Regions from separate parts of the Bradyrhizobium sp. LM2.9 genome, predicted to be linked through region 1. Evidence: predicted binding sites of a transcription regulator. Region 1 holds the regulator's gene; the other holds the start of a gene.

The links. The regulator LexA, encoded in region 1, represses DNA repair genes until DNA is damaged. The targets are predictions, from matches to a motif close to TGTTCNNNNTGTGTTCNG.
Region 2: a site for LexA is predicted at 2,868-2,885, ahead of ACVWW3_RS28670 (ATP-dependent Clp protease adaptor ClpS). Genes of this name have one in related genera too.

The regions. Positions count from the first base shown of each region.
Region 1 is NZ_JBSRYJ010000002.1:2,280,650-2,287,986, forward strand. It holds gene ACVWW3_RS12385 (S41 family peptidase) at 1-603, opposite strand, end outside; gene ACVWW3_RS12390 (alpha-hydroxy acid oxidase) at 900-2,033, shown strand; gene ACVWW3_RS12395 (HAD family hydrolase) at 2,047-2,673, shown strand; gene ACVWW3_RS12400 (hypothetical protein) at 2,843-3,034, shown strand; gene ACVWW3_RS12405 (molybdopterin molybdotransferase MoeA) at 3,261-4,472, shown strand; gene lexA (transcriptional repressor LexA) at 4,649-5,350, shown strand; gene ACVWW3_RS12415 (hypothetical protein) at 5,739-6,173, shown strand; partial or broken gene ACVWW3_RS12420 (ComEC/Rec2 family competence protein) at 6,312-7,337, opposite strand, start outside.
Region 2 is NZ_JBSRYJ010000002.1:5,524,168-5,531,504, reverse strand. It holds gene ACVWW3_RS28675 (tannase/feruloyl esterase family alpha/beta hydrolase) at 1-1,097, shown strand, start outside; gene ACVWW3_RS28670 (ATP-dependent Clp protease adaptor ClpS) at 1,131-2,837, opposite strand; partial or broken gene ACVWW3_RS28665 (DHA2 family efflux MFS transporter permease subunit) at 2,946-4,560, opposite strand; gene ACVWW3_RS28660 (HlyD family secretion protein) at 4,508-5,755, opposite strand; gene ACVWW3_RS28655 (TetR/AcrR family transcriptional regulator) at 5,898-6,506, shown strand; gene ACVWW3_RS28650 (MarR family winged helix-turn-helix transcriptional regulator) at 6,551-7,024, shown strand; gene ACVWW3_RS28645 (enoyl-CoA hydratase) at 7,036-7,337, shown strand, end outside.

The DNA of each region.
Region 1 (7,337 bases):
ATCGCCGTTCTCGACGTGGAAGCGGACGGGGCGCACATGGATGATCTCGCGCTTGATCGCGACGTCGAGCGGGGCGTCGGCCCCCTTGCGCACGATCGTGAGCTTTGTCTGGGTGTCGACCGGGCCCTTCATCTTGTTGACGGCCTGCTCGAGTGTCATGCCCTGCACGGCATCGCCGTCGATCTTGCTGATGAGGTCGCCCGACATGATGCCGGCCTTGGACGCCGGCGTGTCGTCGATCGGCGAGACGACCTTGACGAGGCCCTCCTCCATCGTGACCTCGATGCCGAGCCCGCCGAACTCGCCGGAGGTGGTCTCCTGCATCTCGGTCCAGGCCTTGTCGTTCATGTAGCGCGAATGCGGATCGAGCGCGGTCACCATGCCGGTGATCGCGCCTTCGATCAGCTTGGCATTGTCGGGTTTCTCGACATAGCTCGCCTTCACCCGCTCGAATACTTCGCCGAACAAATTGAGCTGGGAATAGGCGTCATTCGCGCTCGCTGCCGCCCGTGCTGCCCATACGCCGCCGTGCGGACTGGCTACCAAAAGGGTCAGACACGCTCCGGTGAGCGCGCCCAAGGGGAACAGCAGGGTTTTCCGCATGGATAGACAGGCCTTTTTGCTTTGGGCTTCGGCTGCGCCATGCAAATGGCGATCCAGCCCGCTGTTCACAATACCATTCTGGTTTCTTCAAGGCCGAGATACCACGCCGGCGGCTAGACCGTAAAAAATCCCTTCGCCCGGGCCTAAACTTTTGGCAACGTTCCGAAACCGTTTCGCGCAAGACGGGAATCGGTCCGCCGGCCCACGCCTCGCAGCTATGCGATTTTAGGATGGTTTTGGAGGGCCGGACACGATAGGCGATGACAATAAGAGTTCAAATTCTCGGGAGGACAACAATGAATGACGCGCCCCGCACCCGGCCGGAGAGGAACGTCGAACTCGGCGCCAGCGCCGAGCCGTTCCAGAACCTGCACGAATTCATCCGCAAGGCGCGTGCCAATCTGAACCAGAACGCCTGGGACTACATCGTCGGCGCCGCCGAGACCGAGACCACGATGCGTCGCAACCGCATGGCGCTGGACGAAATCGCCTTCCGCCCGCGCGTGCTGCGCGATGTCAGCAAGGTCGTCGGCTCGGTCGAGCAATTCGGCCGCAAGATGCGCCTGCCGGTGGTGCTCGCCCCCGTCGGCGCGCTCGAAATCTTCGATCCGGATGGCGCGGCGAGCGTGGCACGCGCCTGCGGCACTTTCGGTGCGGCGCACATGCTGAGTTCGGTGTCCGAGCCCGGCCTCGAGAAGACCGCCGAGGCGGCACCTGGCGCGCTGCGCCTCTACCAGCTCTATGTGCGCGGCGACGATGCCTTCGTCGCCGACGTTGTCAGCCGGGCCGAGAAGAACGCCTATGCCGCCTTCTGCCTGACCGTCGATACCGCCCATTACAGCCGTCGCGAGCGTGACATCGCCAAGCGGTACGTTCGCGAGAGCCGCCTGCGCGCCACCGGCGGCGATTTCCAGAAGGGCCTGGAGTGGCGGACGGTGAAGATGATCAAGGACAAGTTCAAGATCCCGCTGATCCTCAAGGGCATCGCGACGCCAGAGGACGCGCTGATCGCGATTGATCATGGCGTCGAGTGGATCTACGTCTCCAACCATGGCGGCCGTCAGCTCGATCACGGTCGCGGCGCCATGCACGTGCTGCCCGAGATCGTCGATGCCGTGAAGGGCCGCGCGAAAATCATGGTCGATGGCGGTGTCTGTCGCGGCACCGACATCGTCAAGGCAATAGCGGCGGGCGCCGACCTCGTCGGCATCGGCCGGCTGCAATGCTGGGCACTGGCGGCGGCCGGCGAAGCCGGCGTGGCGCGCATGCTGGAGCTGCTCGAGGACGAAGTGCTGCGTTGCCTCGGCTTGCTGGGTGCGACTTCGTTCACCGAGGTCGACAAATCCTGCCTCCATGCAGCGACCGCAACCAACGCGCCGAGCGTGTTCAGCGCGTTTCCGCTGTTCGACCACGAGCCATATCGATACTGAGTGAAAGGACGCAATGACACCGCTCTCTCCCGGCAGCGCGGATGCGCTTCTGTTCGATCTCGGCCGCGTGGTGCTCGATATCGATTTCTCCAAGGCGATCGCCTGCTGGGCGGGACATGCCGGCTGCGAGCCCGATGCCATCGTCGCGCGCTACGTGCGGGACAGCGAAGCCTATCGGCTGCACGAGGTGGGCAAGCTCAGTGACGAGGACTATTTCGCCTCGTTGCGAGATTCGCTCGGAATCGGCATTTCGGACGCGCAGTTCCTGGAAGGCTGGAACGCGATCTTCACCGGCGAAATGCCTGATATCGCCGAGCTGTTGCCGCGGGCAGCGAAGCAGATGCCGCTCTACGTCTTCTCCAATACCAACCGGCCGCACGTGGACTATTTCTCGAAGGAATATGCCGACGTCCTCCGCCATTTCCGCGAGCTGTATTTGTCGTCCAGCATCGGCCTGCGCAAACCGAATGCGGAGGCCTTCGACCACGTCGTTGCTGCGATCGGCGTGCCCGCCGGGCGTATCGTGTTCTTCGACGATCTTGCCGAGAACATTGAAGGCGCGCGGGCGCGCGGCTTGACGGCGGTGCATGTGACCTCGCCGCGTGACGTCGGGATCGCCCTCAAGGCGCTGGGGATCTGACCGCCGGCCTGGCGCATTGCCAGGCAAGCCGACCTGCCGATCCGGAACAATTTCACCCGGGGACGAGGAACCAAAACACTTTGTGCATTTTTAGACAGAGTTCCGGGAACGGAATGCCACCCTCCGGACTCTTGAGTCCGTTGGGACTTCTACGGACGGATGCATCATCGTGTTGGGCAAGACCTACCTCACCAAGCAGGCCTCTCTTCTTCTTGAATTCGCCAGGACAACTTCAGACTCGGACCTTTCCGCCAAGCTCGTGAGCAAGGCCGCCGACCTGAAATCCCAGGCCGATCCGCTTCCCGACAAGGATCAGGGGTCGAAGGCGCCCGACGTAAGTCCCGAGCAGACAGGGACCTGATAGGCGCTGGCCGGGGCGCTCGTCATTCTCGTCCCTGCCATGGTCACTCTCCTGCCGATCTGTCTCGTTCCTCGGATCATGCCGCGACGGGCTTGATCTTGCCTTCCAGAACAATGTGAAGCAGCGGGATGACTGTCCCCGCTCAGCTGTTTTTGCCTCTGCGCCCGCGCTCGGCTAGAAGACTTGCGGAACATTCGCCCGAACGTGCCGAGCAGGAGTTTTCGCCGTGGCCTTGATGCCGGTTTCTGACGCGCTTGCCGCGGTGCTGGCGGGTGCAGAGCCGCTGCCCGAAGAGATGGTTGCCATCGACGAAGCCTACCATCGCGTGCTCGCGCGCGACGCCGCGGCCCGGCGCACGCAGCCGCCACAGGCGATGTCGGCGATGGATGGCTACGCGGTGCGTGCGGCCGATGCCGCGACGATCGATTCGAAGCTCACCGTCATCGGCGAGGTCGCGGCAGGTCGGCCGTTCGCGGGAACAGTCGGCGCCGGCGAGGCCGTGCGGATCTTCACCGGCGGCGTCGTTCCCTACGGCGCCGACGCCGTCGTGATCCAGGAGGACACGGTCGCCGACGGCAAGCGCATCACGATCAAGGAAGCCGCGATCGCCGGACGGCACATCCGGCCCGCCGGTGTCGATTTCCGCGACGGCGACGTGCTCCTGCGCAAGGGAAGCCGTCTCACCGAGCGCGACCTCGCGCTTGCGGCCGGGATGAATCACCCGCACCTCTCCGTTTGCCGACGTCCGAAGGTCGCGATCCTCGCCACCGGCGACGAGCTGGTGATGCCGGGCACCACGCCCGGTCACGGCCAGATCGTCTATTCCAACGGCTACGCCCTGCACGCTCTCGCTCGCAGCGAGGGCGCCGAGACCATCGACCTCGGTATTGCCGCCGACACGCTTGAGGCCACCACCGTCGGCATTCGACGCGCCCGCGAGAGCGGAGCCGACATCCTGATCACGACCGGCGGCGCATCGGTCGGCGACCACGATCTGGTCCAGCAGGCGCTGAGGGACGAAGGCATAACGATGGCGTTCTGGAAGATCGCGATGCGGCCGGGCAAGCCGATGATGCACGGGCGGCTCGGCGCGATGGAGGTGATCGGCCTGCCGGGCAATCCCGTGTCGTCCTACGTCTGCGCTTTCCTGTTCTTGGTGCCGCTGATTCGCGCTCTCTCGGGCCGTTCAGTGATTCACCATCGCCGCGAGCGCGCCGTGCTCGGCCGCGACGTCGGCGCCAACGACCAGCGGGAGGACTATCTACGCGCGCATCTGGAGGAGCGCGACGACGGCACGCGCGTTGCCCTTCCCGTCAACCATCAGGACTCTTCGCTGCTTGCGAATCTCGCTGCGGCACAGGTACTTCTCGTGCGCGCACCGTTCGCGCCGAAAGCCGAAGCAGGCACACCTTGCGAGGTGTTGCGGCTCCCCGTGTGAGCGCCCCGACAACGCATGTTCCGCGAACTTCGCTCTGTTCACGGTAAATTAAGCAGTTGCGGAACACATATCGAACATATAGTGTCCGTTCATGATTTGTTTCGAGCGTGTAGCGGCTTATTGCTGAATTCAGCGTCTCGGAATCGAACGACATCAAACGGGAGACTTTGGTCGAGATGTTAACGCGCAAACAATACGAGCTTCTGCGGTTCATCAATGAACGTCTGAAGGAAAGCGGCGTGCCGCCCTCCTTCGACGAGATGAAGGATGCGCTCGACCTGCGCTCGAAGTCGGGCATCCATCGCCTGATCACGGCGCTCGAGGAGCGCGGCTTCATCCGACGCCTGCCCAATCGCGCCCGTGCGATCGAGGTCATCAAATTGCCCGAGCTCCAGGCCGCCGCCGGCAGCCGCCGCGGCTTCACGCCGAGCGTCATTGAGGGCAATCTCGGCAAGGTGCGTGCGAGCTCCAGCCTGCCCGCGGACGATGGTGAACGTCCGGTCGCGGTGCCGGTGATGGGCCGGATCGCGGCCGGCACACCGATCGAGGCGTTACAGACCCGCAGCCACACTATCAGCGTACCGCCTGACATGCTTGGCTCGGGCGAGCACTACGCGCTCGAAGTGCGCGGCGATTCCATGGTCGAGGCCGGCATCCTCGACGGCGACATGGCGCTGATCCAGCGCAACGAGAGCGCCGATACCGGCGACATCGTGGTGGCGCTGATCGACGACGAGGAAGCAACCCTCAAGCGCTTCCGCCGCCGCGGCGCATCGATCGCGCTCGAGCCCGCCAACGGCGCCTATGAGGTGCGCATCCTGCCGCCGAACCGGGTGAAAATTCAGGGCAAGCTGATCGGGCTGTACCGAAAGTACTGAGCCTGTACGGCAGTCACGCAATTCCAATTGGAGTGGACGGATTGCCCGCTCCGGCTGGATAGTCATCCTGGTTCTGCACAGATTATCCGGCCGCTTCTCCGGCGGTCCATCCTCGACACGCCGCGCCAAGCATCCCAGAGGCTTCGCGGCGTTCCGGTTTGAGGAGACGTCTGCGCAACGGCATCTCCGGCCGCTGACGTGCGCGACCGAAATGCCCAGGAGCAGGCTTTGTTCCTCGCCGATTCGGGAAAGATAAAGTGATCGCGGCGTGCGGAAACCAGCCGCAGATTTGCCCATAACCAAGCAGAGGCTTGTGTGTTTCCACTCTGATAGGGGCCTGCGCCTCGATAAGAGACGCCGGTTGCTATCCCAGCATGAGGAGCACCCGATGTGTGACTACAGCCTGCATGCCATCGCGTCGCGCCCCGCCGAAATCGGCGAGACGGTCGTCACGACAACCTTCCGCGGCACCTCGACGCGTGGTTTTGCGTCCGCAGCCGATCCGACTGTGGCCGTCTGCCTGCTGCCGGGAACGGAGCTCGCCTTCGCCGACAACATCCGCTACGACAATCGCTGGATCTGGACACGCACGATCAATTCCCGTGTCGGCAAGTTCGGCAAGATCGATCCGCACATTCCCGACCGCCATCATGACGCGATCGAATTCCCCGACGGCAAATACGTGCTGGTGACCCAGCTTGTCGAAGGACAGCGCGCGACCGTGCTGCAACTGCCGGTGACGCTGCCGGCCGGCGAGCGCGAGCACAAGCCGCAGATCATGGCCAACAGGCAGCCGACCATCACGCGCCTGCCGATCGGCTGACACGGTCGCCCTCCGGCCACGGGATCGGAGGCCAGGATTGATTTGCAATCGCCGGCCGTGGCCGGCGAGGTGGTGTGGTTTGCGTCCAGCGAATCCGATCGGATGCACCAGCCGACTGCATCTCTCCGCACGATCCGATTAATCGTCGGCTTGCAAATCGATTTCCGCCGGCGTTGCGTCCTTGCTGCGTGGCGGGATCGCTTTCGGCGCAAGACTGCCGTCGAAATCACCTTCGCCTGCGCCGGCCGGCAACCAGGGACGGCTCGTGCCTCTTTCCCTCACCGCCTGAACTGCAAAGCCGTCACCACGCTGCGTCAGCGCCAGCGCGCTCTGGCTCGCGAGCCGCCGTCGATCGACCACCATCGCGGCGCAATCGGGCGGCGCGGGACGTGCCGTCACCACCAGCGCGGCGCGGTTGCAATCGTCCGCCAGCGCGTCGATGCGCAGTGCCAGCGCGACCAGCCGCCCATCGGCGAGCGGCGTCACGCAGCCGGATTCATCGCAAGACACGCCGGCGGCCAGCGAGGCGCTGGCGGCATCGCGCGGATCGGCGTCGGCAGCCAACCACTCCTTGAGCAAAAAGCTATCCTTGCTCGTCTTGATCAGGTGAAGATGTCCGTCCTTGCCCCGCACCGCGACGCTCTGGCCATCCCCGGCAATCAGGATGTCGGGCTGCCGCACCGACAGCCCCCAGAGGATCGCGACCAGCAGCACCAGTGCGCCGGACCAGCGCAGCGGCGTGCGCAACAGGCCCAGCACGATGATCCCCAGGCTCGCCGCGATCAGCGGCGCGATGCCGAAAGCCGGGATGCGGCCGATCGCGCCCGGCAATGCCGCGACCCAGCGCGAGACCACGACCATCCAGTCGATGCCGATCCCCATCAGCCACCAGAACACGCTATCGAGCCCGAAGGGAGCCGCAAGCAGCCCGAGCAGCCCCGCCGGCATCACCAGCGCCGAGACCACCGGCATCGCACCGAGATTGGCGAGCACGCCGAACGGGGTGATTCGGTGGAAGTGGAAAGCGGCATAGGGCGTGGTCGCAAGTCCCGCGATCAGCGAAGCCATGAACAGCATCGCGATCTCGCGCCCGCCCCACATCGCAACGCGCGCGGTCGCCGAATGATCGGGCGATGCGAACAGGTTCGGCATGCCGATCTGCAC
Region 2 (7,337 bases), 3.2 Mb from region 1:
CACTGATGCAGCGGGCCTACGGCAAGAGGCCGGAGAAAATGTACTTCATGGGTTCGTCCGAAGGCGGCCGCGAAGGCCTGACGATGGCGCAGCGCTATCCCGACGACTTCGATGGCATTTTTGCCCGCGTGCCCGTCATCAATTGGGTCGGGCTGCAGCATGCCGGCACCCGTTCGGGTCTCGCGACCATGGGCGACGGCTGGATCAATCCGAAGCAGGTGAAGCTCGTGGGCGACGCCGTGCGGGCCGCTTGCGACAAGGCCGACGGCTCCGATGACGCGCTGGTGCAGGACCCCGTCGCCTGCAAGGCGGCGTTCAAGGTCGAGACCCTGCGCTGCACCAGCGGCAAGACGGGCGACCAGTGCCTCACCGACGCGCAGATCAAGGCGGTCGACACGCTGCATACGACCTACAAATTCCCGTTCGCGCTGGCCAACGGCCTCGACGATTATCCGGGCTGGGGCGTGTCGGGTGAGGACACGCCCGCGGTTGGCCCGACTGGCGGCTGGGTCGCGTGGTGGCTCGGCACGGCACCGCCTGCGCAACCGCCTGCGGCCAATAACGGCATCGCCTGGATCTACGGCGCCGGCGGGATTCAATATGTGTTCGCGCGCGATCCCAAGCTCGACGTGACGACGTACAAGCCCGAACAGCACAAGGCGCGGTTGCTCGAGGTCTCCAGCCTGATGGATTCCACCGATCCCGATCTCAGCCGCTTTCGCAGCCGCGGCGGCCGGCTGATCATGCTCGAGCACATGGCCGACTATGCGCAGAGCCCCTATGCCGGCATCCGCTATTTCGAGAGCGTCGAACGCAAGCTCGGCAAGGCCGAGACGGCGGAGTTCGCGCGGCTCTACACCGCGCCCGGCGCCGACCATGTCGGCTCCGGCGCGCCGGCCAATATCGACATGCTGAGCGCGCTGGTCGACTGGGTCGAGAAGGGCAAGGCGCCCGGCGACCTCGAAGTCGCCGAGCAGAAGGTCGAGGCACCGTCGTTTGCGACGCTTCGCGCGCTGCCGCTGTGCCGCTGGCCGGCCTGGCCGCACTACAAGAGCGGCCCGGTGACGGAGGCGGCAAGCTTTACCTGCGCGCCGTGAGGTCGTGGGACGCCGACCGCGTTTGCGGCGGTCTCATCCCGCCGCCATCGCCTGTGCGCCTCCCAGCAACTGTGCATTCAGCCGCCCGCCGGAAAACAACATGTCGTCGAGCGCCTCGTCGATATCGGCGGAAATGACGGAGTTACCGCCATCGCGCGCGAGGCTCGCCTGCGCCAGCCGTCGCATCAACTCCTTGATGAAGGCACAGCTCGTGCCCTCGCTGCGGCGGGCGGCTTCGCTGATCACTGCGTCCTCGAGTGGCAGCCCCTTGCCGTAGAGCCGGACGAGCTTGCCGCGGCCGGTCTCATCGGGGAGCGGCACTTCGATGGCCTGATCGATGCGGCCGGGACGACCGGCGAGAGCGCTCTCAAGCTGCTGGGGACGGTTGGTGGTCAGCACGAACAGGATGTCGGCGTCCTGCTTCAAACCGTCCATTTCGTTGAGGAGCCGATTGAGCAGCGGTTCCTCGCAGCCGCTCATGCTCTCGCGTTGCCGTGCGATCAGGTCGACGTCTTCGATAACCACCATGGCGGGCTGCAAGAGGCGGGCAAGATTCATATAGGCGCCGAGCAGGCCGATCTGCTCGGCCGTGATGATTAGCGTCGTATGTCCGGGCAGATGGGTCGCAAGATAGCGAATGGTGTGTGTCTTGCCGGTGCCGGGCGGTCCGTAGAGCAAAATGCCCTTGCGGGTCGATTGCCCGAGGTGGCGCAGCATGTCTCGCGTCCCTACGAAGTTCAATACGTTGCGATCGAGTAGTCGCAACGTCTGCTCGGGCAGGATCACCTCGTCACGCCCGACCGAGGGAAGTCTGTGCACCGTGATTCCGCGAGAACGGCCGCGATAGTCGGAATCGACATCGAGCGATAAAATTTTGCCGCGATAGGTGCGCGCGGCCTGCACTGCGTCCTCCAGTGCGGTGAAGCATTGTTGGACAAGTGCTGCTCCCGCGACCCCGGCCGGCACCATGATTTCGATCCGCACGCCGGTCTCGCGGCTATATTCCCGATGAACGGCCAGCAGCACCGCGTAGCGAAGGCCGGATGCAGAGCAAAGCCAGAGACCATTGTCGAGGCACTTGGCCGGTGCCTGCTCGCCAATGTCCACGTCGTTGTACTGAAGTGGTGCAATCGCCACCGCGAAATTATCGTTCTGCATCAGTCGGGCCACGGATACCGTTTCGTGACGATTCTCGGCGATGCCTAGCAACCGGATCGGCGAGGCGAATAGGCGGTCGATGGCAGTCTGGACGTCTGCTCGCATGTGGCCGGGAAACTGGCGGACCGTGGTTACGAGCTGGCTACGCGAGATGTCGGAGAAATGCCAATTCAAGACACCGAACGCATAGTTGAACTCTTCCTCGGGTAGTTCTTGGGATGCGGCTGCTGCAGCGAGCACGCACTCGGCGCACAGCCAGACTGTGCGGTTCGTCAAATGAACTTCCGATTTTGCGGTAGGCTGGTCGCAAAGCCCGCAGCACGGCTTCGCCGTTTCGCTCGTAATCAGGAGAGGATGGCCGGCGAAGGCGATGCGCCGCCGGGCAGACTCCAGTAGTGCGTCCGCAACGGATGGTGGGTAAGGACCACAGACAGCGGTCGCGTGCTTCTCGATGCTGGCCATGACGGAGGCTGCCTCGTCCTCCGACTTGCCAAAGATACGGCGCAACAGGTCGACGAAAAACTCGCGCGGAACGTCTCCGTCGTTATGCAGGACGAGTTGAATCGGCACAATTTCGTTCATCAAATGCCCCTTACACAACTTAAAATAGATAAGAACGAAAAGGGAACATAAAAAGAAGCGGCCGTCAAGCCTGATAGCTGCGACAAACTGCGAGTGATGGGCGAGGTCCTAATGCGCCGGCCCGCCAGCCGCCTTCACGCGCCGCGTCAGCAGCACCGCAATCGCGGCGAGCACCAGCACCACGCCGATCACGGCAAACGTGTCGGAATAACCCATCACCAGCGCCTGGCGCTTCACGGTCTTGCCGAGTGCGATGATCGCCTGCTCGCGCGCTGGCGTTCGGATCGGGGACGCCGTGCGCCATGAAATACTCGGTCATCTGCGCGATCCGGGTGCGGACTTCCTCGCGGCCGAGCGTGACCGACTGGCCGATGATGTTGGAGTGGAATTGCTCGCGTTTGGTGATGATGGTGGCGAGCGTCGCCGTGCCGATCGCGCCGCCCAGGTTGCGGAACATGTTACTGATGCCGGAGGCCGCTGCCGCGTCCTGCGGTGCGATGCCGCCGGTCAAGACCAAGGTCAGCGGCGTCAGCACCATGGCTTGTCCCACGGCGCGCACGATGTTCGGGATCCAGAGCTGGTCGCCGGCATAGTCCGGGGACATCGCCGTGTTCATGAAGCAGCTGTAGGCGAAGATCAGAAGCCCGGTGATCGCGATATAACGCGTGTCGAAGCGCCGCATCAGTTTCGGGATCAGCGGGATCAGCACGAGTTGGGGCAGGCCGGTCCATGCCAGCACATTGCCGATCTGTTCGGCATTGTAGCCCTGCGCCTGGCCGAGATAGGCGGGCAGCATGTAGACCGAGCCGAACAACGCGAAGCCAACCATGGTCATGGCAACGGTACCGAAGCCAAAATTGCGTTGGGTCAGCAGGCGCAACCGGATCAGCGGCTTCTCGATCGTGAGCTCGATCGTGATGAACAGCGTGAGGCTGACGGCCGCGATCACCGCCAGCTTGATGATGAAGGGTGAGGAAAACCAGTCGTCCTTGTTGCCTTCCTCGAGCACGGCTTGCAGCGCCGACAGACCGATCGCCATGGTGACGATGCCGGCCCAGTCACCATCCTTCAGAAGGCCGAGCTGCATCTTCTGCCGCTCCAGCGTCAGATAGAGCGCACTCACCATGACAGCGGTCGGGATCACGTTGACGAAGAAGATGGTGCGCCAGCCGTAGTTTTCCGTGAAATAGCCGCCGATGGTCGGACCGATCGCCGGCGCAAAGGTGACCGACAGCGCGAAGATCGCGAGCCCGACGGGCTGCTGCGGCTTCGGCAGCTTGGTCAGCACCAGCGTGAACGCCATCGGGATCAGCACGCCGCCGGCAAAGCCCTGCAAGCCGCGCATCGCGATCATCGACGGCAGATCGTGGGTGAAGGCACAGGCGACGGAGAACGCCGCAAACAGTACCGCGCTCGCCAGCATGTAGCGGCGGAACGAGAACACGCGGCTCAGATAGTCGGTCAGCGGGATCACGATGATCTCGCCGATCAGATAAGACGTCGAGATCCAGGAGCCGTTGTCGGCGCCGGTGCCGATGCCGCCCTCGATGTTGAGCAGCGAGGCGTTGGTGATCTGGATGTTCAGGATCGCCATGAACGAGCCGATCATGGCGGCAAGCACCGCGATCCAGGTCGCGGCACTCGCACGGTTGGGATCGGCGACCGGGCGATCAGACGTCGCGGCCGGTGCTGCTTGCGTCGAAAGTGAGAGGCTGTTTGACATGGCACGACCCTCCGGAGACGAGCTTCGCTTTGGGCGCGGCGGCCGCATTGGCGGTCGGCGCGGTCGAACGTGTTGCGATGGTCGGGATCACGGACATGCCGGGCCGGAGCGCAATTGCGGGCCCGTGCCGGGCGTCGAGCGCGATCTTGACGGGGATACGCTGCACCACCTTGGTGAAGTTGCCGGTGGCATTGTCGGGCGGCAGCAGCGCGAACTCCTGGCCGCTTGCGGGTGCGATGGAATCGACGTGACCGTGCACGACTTGACCCGGGAACATGTCGATCTCGATATCGACGGCCTGTCCGGATTTCACGTTGGTGAGCTGCGTCTCCTTGAAGTTGGCGACGACATATGTGCCCTCGGCCGGCACTATCGACATCAATTGCGTTCCGGCCTGCACGTATTGGCCGACGCGCAAGCTGCGATTGCCGACCACGCCTTCAATAGGCGAGACGATCGTGGTGTAGCCGAGATTGAGCTCGGCCTGGCGCTGGAGCGCGTCTGCGCGGACGGCCGCGGCCTTGGCCTGCAGGATCTCGGCCTTCAGGAGATCGACCTGCTTCAAGGCGGAGGTGAGATTGGCGATATCGCGCTGGATCGCCGCATCGGCGCCGGCGTCGCGCGCCTGCGCCTGCTGCGCGTTCTGCACGCTGCCAAAGCCCGTTGCCGCGAGATCGGTGTAGCGCTTGTTCTCCTGCTTGGCGAAAAGTTTCGCGGCATTGTCGACATCGATGGTCGCTCTCGCCGCTGCGATCACGGCCTGCTGCACGTCGAGCTGCGCTTCCTTGCTCGTCACCGTTGCATTGGCGGCAGCGACGTCGGCCTTGGCCTGGTCGAGTGCGACCTTGAAGTCGCGGTCGTCGATCCTCGCGAGTACCTGGCCGGCCTTCACATGCTCGTTATCGCCAATCAGGACGCGGTCGAGATAGCCGCTGACCTTCGGCGCGATGGTCGTGCTGTCGGCCTTCACATAGGCGTCATCGGTGGAGACGAGGAAGCGGCCGACCGTCCAATAGTCGTAGCCGTACCAGCTTGCGCCGGCTAGCGCGGCAGCTGCCGCGCCTGCCAGCAACAGCTTGCGAAGGTTCAGCTTTCTTGTGCGGGCGGGGGATTGCGTGGCGGGCAGAATGCCCTCCAATGCATCGCCTGGAATCACGACGGCTTCGGACTTGGACGGGTTGGTGTGCACGGTCATGGCCGGCTCCCCTGAATTAGGAAACTTGACGATTTCCAAAATAGAACTAGCTTTGGGACTGTCAATGGAATGACAGGCATCATTCAAAAGCATGGCTCAGGCAAAACCATCAAGTGAATGCCGCCCGCGCGGGCGGCCGCAATTGCGCAGCGACGAGGAGACGAAGCAGATCGTCTTCGAGGCCGCGCGCCACGCCTTCGCCGTCGACGGCTATGCTGCGACCAGCACGGAAGAGCTGGCGCGTGGCGCCGGCATCTCGACCAAGACACTCTATCGGCTGTTTCCGGGCAAGGCCGTGCTGTTCGAGGCGATGTGCGCGGACCGGCTCGAGCGGTTGCTCTCTGCCGTCGATCTCCAGGCCAGCGACGAAGTCGACATTGAAGTCGGCCTGCGCGCCGCGCTGCTGGCCTGCGCCGATCTTGCGCTCGATCCAGAGGTCGTGGCGTTGCAGCGCATGGTGCTTCAGGAATCGGCCGCTTTCCCCGAACTCGCCGCCAATTTCTACAGGAACGGCATATCGCGAACCGCCGCTGCGCTCGCGCGCTGGCTCCGAGTCCAGGTCAAGAAGAAGCTCATCGCGCTCGACGACGTCGACGAGGCCGCCGGCATGCTGATCGGCATGGTCGCATCGGCGCCGCAACGCGCGGCGATCTATGGCGGCCTGCCTCTGCCGTCACGCAAGCAGATCGAGCGTCGGGTGCAGACCTGCGCGGTTCTGTTCCTCGGCGGCTGCCGCGCAGCGGCGGCCTAGCAAGTCCTTTTGACAACTCGGTCGGCCTCGGCTATCTACTTCGCATGCGAACTAAAGCAGCCGGCGCGAGGCATCATCGGCTGATCTACCTGCTGAGCGTTGCGCAGCGGCGCTTGCAGCGCTGGATGGCGGCGCAGCCTTCGAGCGAGGTGACGCCGGCGCAGGCGGGACTGCTGTTCATCCTCGGCAAGCAGGACGGCGTGCTGATGGGCGAGGCGGGCGCGGCGCTCGATCTGGGGCCCGCCGGCATTTCCGGCCTCGTCGACCGCACGGCAGCTGCAAAACTGATCGAGCGGCGCGCCGATCGCGAGGACGGGCGCGCCTGGCGCGTCTGGCTGACGCCGAAGGGCCGCACGGCGCTCGCACAGGCGAAGGCCAACGCGGCAGAGGTCAACGCGGCGTTGACGGACGGATTTACCAGCGCGGAGATCGACATCGTCACGCGCTGGCTGACGAGCATTCAAGAGAAATTTCCAAGAAGGCTTTCAAGAGAGCCTTCAAGAGATCCAGAGGAATAAAGGAGAGACCCATGACAGAGCACGTCCGGATCGAGAACAACGGCGGAATCCTCACGCTCACGTTGGCGCGCCCCGACAAGAAGAACGCGCTGACGGATGCGATGTACGGCAAGCTCGCCGATGCAATCGAATCCGCCGAGTTCGATCCGTCGGCCCGCGTGATCCTGATCCGCGGCGAGGGAGACATGTTCACCGCCGGCAACGACGTCGGAGAATTCGCCGCGGTCGCAGCGGGCAAGTCGGAAGGAAGCCGCAACGTCGTGCGCTTCATCCAGTCGCTGGCGCGCTGCACCCGGCCGCTGGTTGCCGCCGT